Regions from separate parts of the Bradyrhizobium sp. ISRA464 genome, predicted to be linked through region 3. Evidence: predicted binding sites of a transcription regulator. Region 3 holds the regulator's gene; each other region holds the start of a gene.

Region 1 (5,023 bases), 2.1 Mb from region 3:
TACGCTCCCTCTCCCGCTTGCGGGGGAGGTGGAGCTCCCGTAGCCCGGATGAAGCGCAGCGAAATCCGGGGCAGTTTCTCCTGAGGCGATACGTTCCCGGATTTCGCTGCGCTCCATCCGGGCTACGCACCGGTGCGATGTTCCAGAATGGTAAGCGAAGGTGTTTCAACCGCCGCTGACGATTCTGATCTAGCATTACAGTTGCATCTTCCTGAAGGTTCTGAATCTATGGGCGACCATGATTCGGGATCTGATGATTGGTGGCGCGTCGGTTGAGGATACGCTGACGCTGTGGGCTTCGTCGTTGCGAGATGCCAAGCAACGCATCCGTCCGCTGTTTACGCAAGAGCGGGTCGCGGCCTCGGCGGGGCAATTTCTCGACGGACTGTTGGGCAACGAGCCGCGCAAGACGGGTTGGATGCGGGCGGAAGCGGCTGGCGATCCAGGCCCGTGGCGCCAGCAGGCGATTCTGGGTCGGGGGCAGTGGGATGCCGACGCGCTGCGCGATATTGTACGTGAGTACGCGCTGGAAACGCTGGGTGACGAGGACGCGGTTCTGGTCATCGATGAGACCGGCTTTTTGAAACAGGGCAAGGCCTCGTGTGGGGTCGCGCGCCAGTACACTGGCTCGGCGGGCAAGATCACCAATTGCCAGATCGGAGTGTTTGCCTCCTATGTGTCGCGGCATGGCCATGCCTTCATCGATCGGGCGCTCTACCTGCCAAAGGAATGGACGGACGAACCCGCTCGCCTGAAGGCCGCACATGTCCCGAGCGATGTGAGCTTTGCGACGAAGCCCCGGATCGCGCATCAAATGATCGCTCGCGCGATCGCCGCAAAGGTGCCGTTCTCGTTCGTAGCAGCGGACAGCGTGTATGGCACGGGAGCGATCGAAACCCTGCTGCGCAAGGCGGGCAAAGGCTATGTTCTGGGGGTTGCTTCCAATCACGTGTTCTATTCCTGGGGCAAGCAGCAGCCTGTCGCCGGCACTGCCTCTACGATCGCGCAGAGCCTTCCCAAGAAGGCCTGGCGCCGCCTGCCGTCCGGCGAAGGAACCAAAGGTCCGCGCTGGCACGACTGGGCCTATCTTGAGCTGGCCGATCTCGACGCCGGCGAATACAACGACGACCTTGCCGGGGAATGGACCCGAGGTCTTCTGATCCGCCGCAATATTGCCGACAACAGCTTAGCCTTCTTCTCCACATGGTGCCCCAAGGGCACGTCCATGCAGAAGCTGGTATCCGTGGAAGGCCATCGCTGGGCCATCGAAGACAGCTTCGAAACCGCCAAGAACGAGCTCGGTCTTGATCACAACGAAACCCGCTCCTGGCATGGCTGGCATCGCCATGTCTCACTGGTCATGCTTGCCTTCGCCACGATGGCCGTCATCCGTCATCGGGCCAACACCGGAGCATTGCTTAAAAAAACGCGACCGCGGCCCCGACCGAAGCATCGTTCTTGATCCGCTGGTCGATCCAGGAAATCCGCCGCATCGCCATGAAGCTCGCCCAGCGGCGCATCCCGCATGCCCACATCCTCGCATGGTCATCCTGGCGCAGGGCTCATCAAGCCAACGCGCGCAAAGCGCATCTCAAGCAAAAATTACAACTGTAATGCTAGGCGTGCCAACGCCTGAAGGTGTTGCGGTAGGCCTCGGCACACAGCGCGCGGGCTCTGCGCGCATAGAATGTGATGAGGTCCGCAGTCACGCGCCGCCCGGATTCGCGGCGCCGTGGCTTCACAGCTCCAGCTCCCAGGTCTCACCGACCAGATCGACGCCGAAGCTGTGGTGCTTCTCTTCCTTGACGCGTTGGAAGCCGGCGCGGGCGTAGATGCCGCGTGCGGCGACCAGAATGCTTTGCGTCCACAGCGTGATCTTGCTGTAGCCCTTCTCGCGGGCGAAGCGGATGCACTGCTCGACCAGGGCGCGGCCGACGCCGAGCCCGCGTGCCCTCTCTTCCACCAATAACAGCCTGAGCTTGGCGACCTTATCGCCTCCGTTGACCAGGAAGATCGAGCCGACCGGCTCGCCGTCGACCTCCGAGATCCAGCAATGCTCGCAAGCGGGATCGAACGATTTGAGGAATTGCGCAGCGATCTCGGCGACCAGTGCCTCGAACGAGATGTCCCAGCCATATTCCTGCGCATAGACGGCGCCGTGCCGCGAGATCACCCAGCCCATGTCGCCGACGCGATGGCTGCGCAGCAGGAAGCCGGCCGGCTTGGGCACGGCAGGCTCCATAGACTGCTCGATCGTGCCCATCGCGCGCACCACGGCCGCGCGCCGATTGCCGTCCATCTGCTTCAGGAGTGCTGCGACTTCGCTGCGCGACCGGCTGTCGAGGTCGGAGGCCGCGGCGCGGCCCTTGGCGGTCAACGTCACCTCATTGACGCGCTTGTCGGCCTTCGACGGCGTGCGGGTCACGATCTGGCGGCGCTGTAAGGCCGCCAGCGTGCGGCTGACGAAGCCGGCGTCGAGGTCGAGCTCGCGCACCAAGTCGGTCGCGGTGCAGCCGTCGTGATGCGCGATCTCGTAGATGATCCGTGCCTCCTGCAGCGTGAACGGGCTGTGCAGGAGCTTCGGCTCGATGATGCCGAGCTTGCGGGTGTAGAACCGGCTGAAGCCGCGCACTGCGGCGACCTGGCTCTCGAGGGTGTCGTTCGATATATTTGATTTCATCAAATATATTATTTGACGAAATCAAGCGATCCGCAAGGGCTTTCTACGCCACCATGATCCGGCTGCGCAGCATGGTGCGGGAGGAGCGGCCGAGCCGGCGCAACAGCCGTGCCTCCGAGCGGCGGGCGTCCGGCCGGTAGCCGCCGATCCGCTCATAATGGTCGCGCGCGATCAGAAGGCCCTGCTCGGCCGAGGGGCCGGCGATCATCCGGGCAACGAATTTGAGGCCGTCGCGCAGGCCGGGGTCGGTGTAGGGCGCGCGGGCGTAGCGGAAGATTCCGGCGCGGTCCCTGCCGCTCGCGGCCACCATCTGGATGAACTGGGTGGTTTCGTCGATCCAGCCCGCGTCGAGCACGGCGCCCGGATGCAGGAACATCAGCCAGGGTGAGCGGGCCTGCTTCGCGCCCGCGGCGAGCGCCGCGGCGCGGGTGCCCTCGAAGCGCAGGAACCGGCAGCCCGCCACGTCGGCGACGCGCTCCATCACAGCGGTATTGGTGCGATCGACCAGCAGCACTTCGCGGATGATTCCCGCGGCCGCGCCCGGCACCAGCGCCGCCAATGTCGCGACCACGGTGCGCTCGACCCCGTCGGTCGGAATGATCACGCTCAGCATGAGTTGAGGCTTCGATGGCTCAAACGGTTGAAAAGCTGAGCCGTGTTATCACCTTGTCACACTCAACGCAGCCTTTGCGGCTGCGGATTCTTGCGGCAGGGTTTTGTGGATTTTTACGACGCTTGTTCTTGATTTGTTCTCGCGCTGTGTTAGCTTCACAGCATGAGCCGAGCATCCTCTCATGCCCTCAAGCACCCGCCGGTAACGGCGCCCTCCGATAACCCGGCGGGTGCATCTTCCCCTTTTCCCGAGCTTGCGGTCGCGATCGAGCGCGAGCGGCGGCGCGGCCGCGGCGCGCAGTCCAACGCCAGCGGCCGCTACGAGGCCGAGGCGCGGGTCGCCTTCGACGACGGCTGGCAGAGCCTCGACGACCTGCCGCCGTTCAAGACCTCGGTGGCGATCGATACCTCGCGCAAGGTGATCACCCGCAATGACTCGCCCGACATCGGCTTCGACCGCTCGATCAATCCCTATCGCGGCTGCGAGCACGGCTGCGTGTACTGCTTCGCGCGGCCGACCCACGCCTATCTCGGGCTGTCGCCGGGGCTCGACTTCGAATCCAAGCTGCTCGCCAAGCCGGATGCGCCCGAGCTGCTCGAGAAGGAGCTGGCGGCGCCGGACTACGAAGCGCGGATGATCGCGATCGGCACCAACACCGATCCCTACCAGCCGATCGAGCGCGAGCGGAAGATCATGCGCGGCATCCTGGAGGTCTTGGAGCGCGCCGGCCATCCGGTCGGCATCGTGACCAAGTCAGCGCTGGTGACCCGCGACATCGATATCCTGGCGCGAATGGCCAAGCGCAATCTGGTCAAGGTCGCGCTGTCGGTGACGACGCTCGATCCGAAGCTGGCCCGCACCATGGAGCCGCGCGCCTCGACCCCGCCGAAGCGGCTCGAGGCGATCAAGCGGTTGGCCGACGCCAGCATCCCGACCACGGTGATGGTGGCGCCCGTGATCCCGGCGCTGAATGACTCCGAGATCGAGCGCGTCCTCGATGCCGCCGCGCATGCCGGCGCCAAGGAGGCGAGCTATGTGCTGCTGCGCCTGCCGCTCGAGGTTCGCGACCTCTTCCGCGAATGGCTGATGTCGAACTATCCCGATCGCTATCGCCACGTCTTCACGTTGATCCGCGACATGCGCGGCGGCCGCGACTACGATTCGCAATGGGGCACCCGGATGAAGGGCACCGGCCCGATGGCCTGGATGATCGGCCGCCGCTTCGAGATCGCCTGCGAAAAGCTCGGGATGAACAAGCGGCGCACCAAGCTGACCACAGACCATTTCGCCAAGCCGAAGTGCAACGGGCAGCAGTTGAGCTTGTTCTAGGCGGGGCAAGAAGAACCAAGGGCGTCATTGCGAGCGAAGCGAAGCAATCCGTGTCGCAACGCTGGGATAGATGGATTGCTTCGTCGCTTTCGCTCCTCGCAATGACGGAGAAGGATAATCATGAGTAACACCGCAACCGTCCCGACCCCGCGCTTCACCGTCCTGACGCTCGGCGTCAGCGACATGCGCAGCAGCATCGCGTTCTACGAGTCGCTCGGCTTTACGAGGAAATTCCGCGCGACGGGCGAGGAGGTCACCTTCTTCGAGACCGGCGGCACTGTGCTCGGGCTGTTCCCGTGGCATCTGCTCGCCGCGGACGCCTCACTGCCCGATCAGCCGCGGCCGGCGGCGTTTCGCGGGGTCGCGATTGCGTGGAACTGCCGCAACGACGCGGAAGTCGA
Region 2 (5,023 bases), 1.5 Mb from region 3:
CGGATCGTTGAGCGCATCGAGCCGCTCACGGAACAGGCGGTCGATCATCTCCGGCCGCGTCACCGGACGCCCGGTCTCGACCACGATCGAGCGCACCGCGCCGTCGGTGCGGAAGAAGCTCGCCTCCAATTGCCGCGCGCCCTTGCCCTGCTTGTCCATCGCCGCGACCAGCATCCGGGCGAGGTTTTGCAGCGTCAGCGCGATCACGGTGTCGGTCGCGATCGGTTCGGGGAAACGCTTCTCCACGATGTAATCCGGCAGCGGCTTGCGCGGGCTGATCGGGGCATCGCCCTGCCCCAGCGCATGACTGAGCAGCGTGGTGAACGCGGCGCCGAACCGCGCCGAGATCTCATGTGGTGCGCGCGCGGCGACATCGCCGATGGTCTTCAAGCCGGCGCGACGCAGGCCGGTCGTGATCGCGGCATCGGCGCCGAGCGCGGACACCGGCAGCGGACCGACGGCCTCGGCCTCCTCGCCATCGGCTGTGATTTTCCCCGAGGCATGCCGCGTCAGCGTGCGCGCCGCAATCGAGGTGCCTGATATCGCGGCACTAACGGCAAAGCCGCGGCGGCTCAGCGCGTTCGTCGCGATCTGCAGCAGCGCGCGCTCGCCGCCGAACAGATGCGCGCAGCCGGTGATATCGAGAAACAGGCCGTAAGGCGGATCGAGCGCCACCAGCGGCGTGAAGCGGTCGCACCAGTCGGCGATGTCGTTCAGCGTCTTCAGATCGGCGACGGGATCCGCGTCGTAGACGGTCAGCTCCGGGCAGATCGCGCGGGCGTTGGCGAGCGGCAGCCCGATCGACAGCCCCGCGCGCACCGCGGCCTCGTCGATGGCGTGGAGCAGGATCGCGTTGTGATCCTTTGCGACCACGACGCTAGGTGCCACTTGCGCTTCTGTCTCATTCTCTCCCCCCTTGCGGGGGAGGGGCAGGGAGAGGGGCAAGCCACATACGCCGGCGTCCGTGGTACCGCTCTCTCCAACTCTCCCCCGCAAGGGGGGAGAGAGCCCTGCCACCTCCCGAGTGGAAACTCTCTCCTCACGAAGAGCATCGCTCGTGGCGAGACCCCCACCCCAACCCTCCCCCGCAAGCGGGAGAGGGAGCCCGACGACCTCCCGAGCGTCAACTTGCGAGACGCTGCGCTGTGCGAGCTTCCGCTTGATGCGGTCGATGGGCAGGCGTGGCAGCCACAGGCTGAGGATACGCCGACGGTTCACTGAATTGGCACTCATCACATTTCCATTCCATGATCCATCGCCCGACCGGGCCATGACGATTGCGCACGAGTTCGGCGTCGAAGCGCGGCGCGCCCCAGGCGCTGGCGGCGGTGCCGGGCGGCGAATGCGCCGCGCGCACGATCCAGCGCGTCTCCGCGGTCGAGGGGATCGGGCTCGCCGCGATCCGCAGCACCAGCGCGGTGACGCCGGAGGCCTGCGCGGCCAAGGTCAATTTGCGGCTGGCGACGAGATCGAGCTGGCGCACATTGCCCCAGACCTCGAGCACGACCGCGCCCAGCGCATCGCAGGCGAGCGCGTCAGCCGTGGTGCGCAACGCGGCATCGACATCGGCGGCGCGCACCGTGACGAGCAGGCGCGGATCGAGGCCGAGCTCGGCAAGCCCGCTCATCGACAACGCGCCGCTTTCGCGATCGGAGAAATCCTGCCGCACCCAGACCAGCGGCTTGCGCGGTGACATCCGTCCGGCGAGCCCCGCGATGAAGCCGGTCGCGGCCCCGCCCTGATGGCCGCTCGCGAACACCTCATGCAGCACTGCGGGCGCAAGTCCGCCGCGCAGCATCGCATCCGCGCCCACATGCCCGAGCGAGACGCGGTTCAGTATGTTCGCATCCGATGGCGCCTCGATGCGCGCGATGCTGCCGCGCAAGGATGCAAGCGTGCTCATGCGTGCGCCGTTCATAGCGCCGCTCCTTCCCAACCAAGATTTGAAGCCGTCACCGGTCTGAACAGAGAACCAGGGTCTGGCTCATTTGTTCATGATATGTTCTAATATAAAGCTAACAGGACCGGCGGAGTCAATCGGATTGGTGGGATCGCCGATTCATGAGCGGAATCAAGGGGATTCAAGCGCGTCGACGCGGCCCGTGCAGCCTCTCCCTGGCGTCACCGGACGCGCGGGCCCTGAAATGACGGCGAGACGAAAACGGAGCAGATCGCATGCATATCATCATGCTCGACAGCGACACCGATTTCGAAGGCTGGCGCAAGGCCGCGCGACGACTGGCGCTGAATGACGTAAGGCCATCTGATGTCGCGTGGACGGTGAGCGGCGAGACCGAACTATTTTCGTCATCTCACGCGAACGACCTGCCCGATGCGCCGCATGCGACGTTCAACGTCCCCGCCAGCTTCGTCGAGCTGGCAAGGACCGCGATCCTGCATCGTCATGACGAACGCTTCGCCCTGCTCTATCGCATCCTGTGGCGGCTGCGCAGCCATCACGATCTGCTCAGCGCGACGACCGATCCCGAGGTCGCCGAGGTCAACGCGATGGCGCGCGCGGTCTATCGCGACATGGACAGGATGCACGCGCTTGTGCGCTTCCGCGAAATCGGTCGCGAGCACAAGGCGCATTACGTCGCCTGGTTCGAGCCGGAGCATCACATCGTCGAGCTCGCCGCGCCCTTCTTCGCCAGCCGCTTCGCCGACATGCCGTGGTCGATCCTGACCCCCGACGTCTGCGCGCATTGGGATGGGCATGCGATCTCGATCACCTCCGGCGTCGACAAATCCGAAGTGCCGACCGAGGAGCGGCTCGAAGAGATCTGGCGGCGTCATTACAGCGGTCTCTTCAATCCCGCACGGCTGAAAGTGATGGAGATGCCGCAGGCCTATTGGAGGAACCTGCCCGAGGACTCGATCATTAAGCCCTTGCTCGAAGACGCGATGCGGATGACGAGCGGCGCCTTCATCGCAAACAAGGCGGCGAAACCGCAGGCGCCGCAAAAACCGCAGGACACGCCGATGGCCCGCAGAGACGCCCACGACACGATCGCGACGCTACGCGCCGAAGCCGCCGATTGCCGGGCCTGCCCGCTGTGGAAGGATGCAACCCAGACCGTGTTCGGCGAAGGGCCGCAAAGCGCAACCCTGATGCTGGTCGGCGAGCAGCCCGGCGACAAGGAAGATCTCGCCGGCAAGCCGTTCGTCGGTCCGGCCGGATTGATGCTCGATCGCGCGCTGGAGGAGGCCGGCATCGACCGCGGCAAGGTCTACATCACCAATGCGGTGAAGCATTTCAAATTCGTGCCGCGCGGCAAGATCCGGCTGCATCAGAAGCCGAGCACGCCGGAAATCCGCGCCTGCCGTCAATGGTACGAGCGTGAATTGGCGGCCATCAAACCGGAACTGGTGGTGGCGCTCGGCGCGACGGCCGCACAGGGCGTGCTCGGCAAGATCACGCCGATCAACAGGAACCGCGGCCGCCTGATCGACCATGATGGAACCAAGGTGCTGGTCACCGTGCATCCCTCCTATCTGCTGCGGCTGCCCGATGAGGAGGCCAAGGCGAAGGAATATCAACGCTTTGTCGACGACCTGAAAATCGCGGCCGGCTTGCTGCGCCGTTCCGCTCGCGCGGCCTGATGTGCCCGCGCAACAACTCGTCCCCGAAATTCACACCTTGATGTGAAAAATCAGAAACAGGCCGAGAAAAATCTACAACCTTTAATTGATCCATGATAGTATCACAGGCTCAATAGGCATTGGGCGTCATGTTCACGCCATGACGTACCCTGAGGCCAGCGCGCTGCGCGGTTCGACTAGCCCCAACCGCGTGGCGCGCGACCTCTACCCGTCGGCCCGCCGGATCCTTTGGCCATACGCTGCCTGACCCTTCCAACGCAGCCTCCGCGATTTCCTGGTCCGCAAGACGCAGTCCGCACCGGCGTCTGCAATCAGTGACGTTTGTTACTGATGTTACTGAAGATTGCCGCGCCTGAAATCTTCAGGGCTTGTGCATGGATTGCATTGCAAGCAATGACTCGACCCACGCCATTATGGCCGACCGGCCACGCCGGATTTCAATTGCCTGTCATATGCATTGATCAAAATCGGCGCCATTGGGAATAGGAGATTACCAATGAGCGACGTGGCGCTACCCGGCTCGATCGAACCTGCCTTGAAGAAGGGTCCCGATCTCGACAAGGGCTTTCACCCACTGACCGGCATCATCTACATGGGCGTGGTCGCGGCAGCGCTCCTCTTCGTCGCCTACAGCATCTACGCCGACATCAACGCCACCGGCGCTCGCGTCACCTCCTATCTCCCCTTCATCCTGCTGTTCGTCGCCCTGCTGATTGCGCTCGGCTTCGAATTCGTCAACGGTTTCCATGACACCGCAAATGCGGTCGCGACCGTGATCTACACCCGCTCGCTGCCGGCTCACGTTGCCGTGGTCTGGTCGGGCATGTTCAACCTGTTTGGCGTGCTGCTCTCGAGCGGCGCGGTCGCGTTCGGCATCGTGTCGCTGCTTCCGGTCGAACTGATCCTGCAGGTCGGCAGCAGTGCGGGCTTCGCGATGGTGTTCGCGCTCCTGATCGCCGCCATCATCTGGAATCTCGGCACCTGGTGGCTCGGCCTGCCGGCCTCGAGCTCGCACACCCTGATCGGATCGATCATGGGTGTCGGCATCACCAACGCGCTGTTGCGCGGCCGCGACGGCACTTCGGGTGTGGACTGGTCGCAGGCGGTCAACATCGCCAAGGCGCTGCTGCTGTCGCCGCTGTTCGGCTTCGTGCTCGCGGCGCTTCTGCTCTACGTCCTCAAGGCCGTGCTGCTGCGCGCGACACCCAAACTGTTCGGCGAGCCGGTCGGCGACCAGCCGCCGCCGTGGTGGATCCGCGGCATCCTGATCCTGACCTGCACGCTGGTCAGCTTCTTCCACGGCTCCAATGACGGCCAGAAGGGCATGGGCCTCATCATGCTGATCCTGATCGGCACCGTGCCGACCGCCTATGCGCTGAACCGCGCGCTCCCGAGCAGCCAGATCGAGCAGTTCGCCGCG
Region 3 (5,023 bases):
CACGAGTGTTGGGTCGAGATGCGGTGGACGCCGATTGCGCAACTGACGAGTGCGCATGAGGCGGACGGTGAAGTCGTGCAGGCCTGACGCCCTAGTGGCAGGTGTCTCCTTGCAAAGCGCGAAGCGCTTTTGCAAAGACGGTGACAACAAAGCCCAGTCTCGCCGGGGAGAGCACGTATAAGCCGTAACCCATCGCGCAGGGAAAGCCGGGATTGCTCCGGTTTCACCTGTGGTCCTACCTCCCGAGCTTTCCATTTGCTCGGGACCCATGGGTGCGATCGGCACCCGGCTTTCCCTGCGCCCTCTGATCAAGAGAGGGCGAAACGAAGAAGCAAAGCTCGGACAGATCGTGTCGCGAGAACGCAAAGCCATATCTCAACGACTGTCATCGCCCGCGAAAGCGGGCGATCCAGTATTCCAGAGGCAGCAGTGATTGACCCGAGAGGCCGCAGCGTACTGGATACCCCGCATGCGCGGGGTATGACGGCGGGGCGGAGCGATGGATTGCTTCCGCCTTCGCCGAGGCTTCGGCGGACAAGTCGTCGCTTCAGCGCAAAATTGCTTTGCAATTTTGTCGCGAGCTCCTCGCAATGACGTGAACTGAGGGAGCCATCATCGAGGACTCCCCAATCGAAGACATTGCCGCCTGCCCGCAATTTTCGTACACCGTTCATGCAATGACCACGCAACTCTCCCCCAATTCCGTCGACGTGCTGCTGTTCGATATCGGCCGCGTCGTGCTCGACATCAGCTTCGACAGGGTGATGGCGAACTGGGCGGGACACGCCGGCTGCGCGCCTGCCGATCTCGCACGGCGCTTCGTCGTCGACGACAGCTTCAAGCATCACGAGACCGGCAAGGTCGACGACGCGGCGTTCTTCGCGAACCTGCGCCGCTCGCTCGGCATCGACCTCACCGATGCGCAGTTCCTCGAGGGCTGGAACGCGATCTTCACCGGCGAGATGCCGGGTATCGCGCCGCTCCTGGCGACAGCCGCGAAGCGGATGCCGCTCTATGCCTTCTCGAACACCAACCCGGCCCACATCGCGCATTTCTCGGTCGCCTATGCCGATGTGCTCAGGCATTTTCGCAACGTGTTCCTGTCGTCGGCGATCGGCCTTCGAAAACCGGACGCCGAGGCCTATGATCATGTGGTAAGAGCGATCGGCGTGCCGGCGTCACGGATCCTGTTCTTCGACGACACAGCGGCCAATATCGAGGGTGCGCGGGCGCGCGGCCTACATGCCATCCATGTGACATCGACGGATGACGTGGCAAGGGCACTCACCGCACTTGGAATATGAAGACCTTGGGATTTGAGGAGCCCTGCCCGTGGCCCTGATGCCGGTTGCCGATGCCCTGTCAGCCATTCTCGCCGGCGCCGAACCGCTGCCGGAGGAGACGGTCGCGCTCGATGCCGCCTACCACCGCACGCTGGCGCGCGACGTCGCGGCGCGGCGCACGCAGCCGCCGCAGGCCATGTCGGCGATGGACGGCTATGCGGTGCGCGCGGCCGATGCGTCCGACCTGTCGGCCAGGCTGAAGGTGATTGGCGAAGTCGCCGCCGGCCGCCCGTTCGAGCGGACGGTCGGCGCGGGCGAAGCGGTGCGGATCTTCACCGGCGGCGTGATCCCTGACGGCGCGGACGCCGTCATTATCCAGGAAGACACCAAGGCTGACGGCGACCACATCACGATCACCGAGGCCGCCGCGAAGGGACGGCACATCCGCTCCGCTGGCGTCGACTTCCACGCGGGCGACGTGCTGCTTGCGGCCGGCAGCCGCCTCTCCGACCGCGCGCTCTCGCTCGCCGCGGCCATGAACTATCCGGAACTCGCCGTGCGCCGCCGTCCGAAGGTCGCGGTGCTGGCGACCGGCGACGAGCTGGTGATGCCGGGCTCCCGCCCCGGCCCCGGCCAGATTGTCTATTCCAACGGCTACGCGCTGCGGGCCCTGGCCCGCGCGGAGGGCGCGGAGACCGTCGACCTCGGCATCGCCGCCGATACGGTGGCGGCCACCACGGCCGGCATCCGCCAGGCGCGGGAGGCGGACGCCGACATCCTGATCACCACCGGCGGCGCCTCGGTCGGCGATCATGATCTCGTCAAGCAGTCGCTGGAGGCGGAGGGCGTCCGGATGGCGTTCTGGCGGATCGCGATGCGGCCGGGCAAGCCGATGATGCATGGCCGGCTGGGAACAATGCGGGTGATCGGCCTGCCCGGAAATCCGGTGTCGTCCTATGTCTGCGCCTTCCTGTTTCTGGTGCCGTTGATTCGCGCCCTGAGCGGCCGAAAAGTGATTCATCATGTCCGCGACAGCGCCCTGCTTGGCCGTGACCTCGCCGCCAACGATCAGCGCGAGGACTATCTCCGTGCGCGGCTCGAAGAGCGCGACGACGGCAAGCTGATCGCGACACCCGTCACCCAGCAGGACAGCTCGCTGTTGGGGAATCTTGCTGCGGCACGGGCACTTGTGATCCGTCCGCCGTTCGCGCCGGCGGCCGTCAAAGGCGAGGCGTGCGAGATCCTGACACTGCCTGAGTGAGGCTTTGCGACCGCACCGATCAGGCGCGAGCGGCTGCGTTCACCGGAAATTAAGTGGTTGCGGAACACATATCGAACATATAGTGTCCGTTCATGATTTGTTTCGAGTACTGGTGTCTACAAATGGGAGCGCACTGAGGAGTGTCGCAAGTCTCGCGCTCCCGAGGTCAGGCTCCCTGAAGGTCTCGGAATCGAACGACGCTATCAACCGGGGGAATACTCGAGATGCTCACGCGCAAACAGTACGAACTTCTGCGTTTCATCAATGAACGTCTGAAGGAGGCCGGCGTCCCGCCCTCTTTCGACGAGATGAAGGATGCGCTCGACCTGCGCTCGAAGTCCGGTATCCACCGCCTCATTACAGCACTGGAGGAGCGCGGCTTCATCCGCCGCCTGCCGAACCGCGCCCGCGCCATCGAGGTGATCAAGCTTCCCGAACTCTCGGCCGGCGGCGGCAACGGCCGCCGCGGCTTCACCCCCAGTGTTATCGAGGGCACGCTCGGCAAGCGCTCCAGCACGCCGCAGATCGCCGAGGATGACGGCAACCGGCCGGTCGCCGTCCCTGTCATGGGCCGGATCGCGGCCGGTACGCCGATCGAGGCGCTGCAGACCCGCAGCCACACCATCAGCGTGCCGCCGGACATGCTCGGCGCCGGCGAACATTATGCGCTGGAGGTGCGCGGCGACTCCATGGTCGACGCCGGCATCCTCGACGGCGACATGGCGCTGATCCAGCGCAACGACACCGCCAACACCGGCGACATCGTGGTGGCGCTGATCGACGAGGAGGAAGCGACGCTGAAGCGCTTCCGCCGCCGCGGCGCGTCGATCGCGCTCGAGCCTGCCAATACCGCCTATGAAGTGCGCATCCTGCCGCCAAACCGCGTACGGATCCAGGGCAAGCTGATCGGGCTCTATCGCAAATACTGACCGCGTCGCATGTCCAGCCGCGACCGCGTGCAGCGCGGCGTGCCTTCGTGCAGTTGAACACATGTTGTGAGGGAACGAGCGACGCGCAACGCCGTTGCCTATAGACTGCGCTGCGCGAGGGCCTCCGGCGCGTCCCGATACCACCGGAACGCTGTAGCGCGTTTGTGATCGGAGCCTTCCGCAGCCAGTCGTACAATCGCCCAGAAACGGGAAGAACCTCGTTTGCTGTCGTCCACTCTGGTAGAGGCCTGCGCCTCAGGAGAGGCACGGGTCGCTATCTCGAAATGAGGAGCCATCCGATGTGTGACTATAGTCTGCACGCCGTGGCATCGCGCCCCGCCGTTGTCGGAGAGACGCTGATCACCACGACATTCCGCGGCACGTCAACCCGCGGCTTTGCTTCGGAGAGCGATCCAAATGTCGCGGTCTGCATGCTTCCCGGCACCGAGCTCGCGTTCGTCGAGAACGTGCGCTACGACAGCCGCTGGATCTGGACCAAGACGATCGGCTTCCGCGTCGGCGTGTTCAACGAAGTCGAGCCCGACGTTCCCGATCGCCATCATGATGCGGTCGAATTCCCCGACGGCAGCCATGTGCTGGTGACCCAGCTCGTCGAAGGACAGCACGTCACCGTACTGCAGCTACCCGCTCTTCACCCGCCTGTCGTCGAGAAGCCGAAGGTGGTCGAGCGGCGGCCCTCTGCATTCGCGTCGCTGTTTTTGGGTTGAGCGCATCATGGCCGCAGGATGAGTTTGGACCTGCGGCATGTGACCTAACCGATTTCGAGCGACCCCGGACTTCGGGTTCCGGGGCGCGTCTGGGGATTTGCGTCGGACGGCGCCTTGGCGCATCATCGCTCACGGACAAGGACGTGCTCGGTGGTCGACAAGGTCACATGGCAAAAGGCTGGACGCGTCACGGAGCCGGGCCGCTACATGTTCCGGTTCGGCTGGCTGACCGTGACGGCTGACGACCTGAAGGTCTGGCAGCAATTCCCCGAAGCGACGTTTACCCTAGTCAAGAAGCCCGACGCCGATCCTGACTCGGACGAGTATCACCTCGGCGCCTTTGACCTGCCGACCCATCCCCTCCCCGATCAGCACTAATCGTCGCCCTGCAGATCGGCCTCCGCCGGGGTCGCATCCACCGCCGGGCGCGGCGCGCGGCCGGGCAGGCGCAGCGCGGTCTCGCTCTCGGTGTCGCCGGGAACCGCCGGCGTCCATGGCCGGTCGATCCCGCCGGGCCTGACCGCATCGACGGCAAAGCCATCGCGGGTGCGGCGCAGCACCAGCGCGCCGTGGCGCCGCCGCAGCCGTTCGGCATCGATCACCGAGGCCGCGCAGCCCTGCGGCGCCGGCCGTGCCGTCACGATCAGCGCCGCACGCTCGCAATCGTCGGCCAGCGCCGCGGGCCGCATCGCCAGCGAAACGAGCATGCCGCCCGCGCCCTGGGTCACGCAGCCGTTCTCGTCGCAGGAGACGCCGTCCGCGAGCGAGGCGTCGGCCGCCGTCCGCGCGTCGGCGTCCGCCGCCAGCCACTCCTTGATCAGG

The links. The regulator LexA, encoded in region 3, represses DNA repair genes until DNA is damaged. The targets are predictions, from matches to a motif close to TGTTCNNNNTGTGTTCNG.
Region 1: MTX19_RS08835 (PA0069 family radical SAM protein) is a predicted target of LexA. The motif match lies at 3,417-3,434, and genes of this name have one in related genera.
Region 2: MTX19_RS25585 (DNA repair protein) is a predicted target of LexA. The motif match lies at 1,990-2,007, and genes of this name have one in related genera.

The regions. Positions count from the first base shown of each region.
Region 1 covers NZ_CP094526.1:1,877,269-1,882,291, forward strand. Annotated here, with positions in the region: gene MTX19_RS08815 (IS701 family transposase) at 239-1,462, shown strand; gene MTX19_RS08820 (hypothetical protein) at 1,459-1,614, shown strand; gene MTX19_RS08825 (helix-turn-helix domain-containing GNAT family N-acetyltransferase) at 1,739-2,680, opposite strand; gene MTX19_RS08830 (glycosyl transferase) at 2,724-3,293, opposite strand; gene MTX19_RS08835 (PA0069 family radical SAM protein) at 3,456-4,622, shown strand; gene MTX19_RS08840 (VOC family protein) at 4,743-5,023, shown strand, end outside.
Region 2 covers NZ_CP094526.1:5,469,886-5,474,908, forward strand. Annotated here, with positions in the region: gene MTX19_RS25580 (DNA polymerase Y family protein) at 1-888, opposite strand, end outside; gene MTX19_RS25585 (DNA repair protein) at 1,124-1,918, opposite strand; gene MTX19_RS25590 (UdgX family uracil-DNA binding protein) at 2,176-3,603, shown strand; gene MTX19_RS25595 (inorganic phosphate transporter) at 4,100-5,023, shown strand, end outside.
Region 3 covers NZ_CP094526.1:3,951,985-3,957,007, reverse strand. Annotated here, with positions in the region: gene MTX19_RS18610 (HAD family phosphatase) at 678-1,304, shown strand; gene glp (gephyrin-like molybdotransferase Glp) at 1,333-2,544, shown strand; gene lexA (transcriptional repressor LexA) at 2,769-3,473, shown strand; gene MTX19_RS18595 (hypothetical protein) at 3,773-4,201, shown strand; gene MTX19_RS18590 (hypothetical protein) at 4,352-4,579, shown strand; gene MTX19_RS18585 (ComEC/Rec2 family competence protein) at 4,576-5,023, opposite strand, start outside.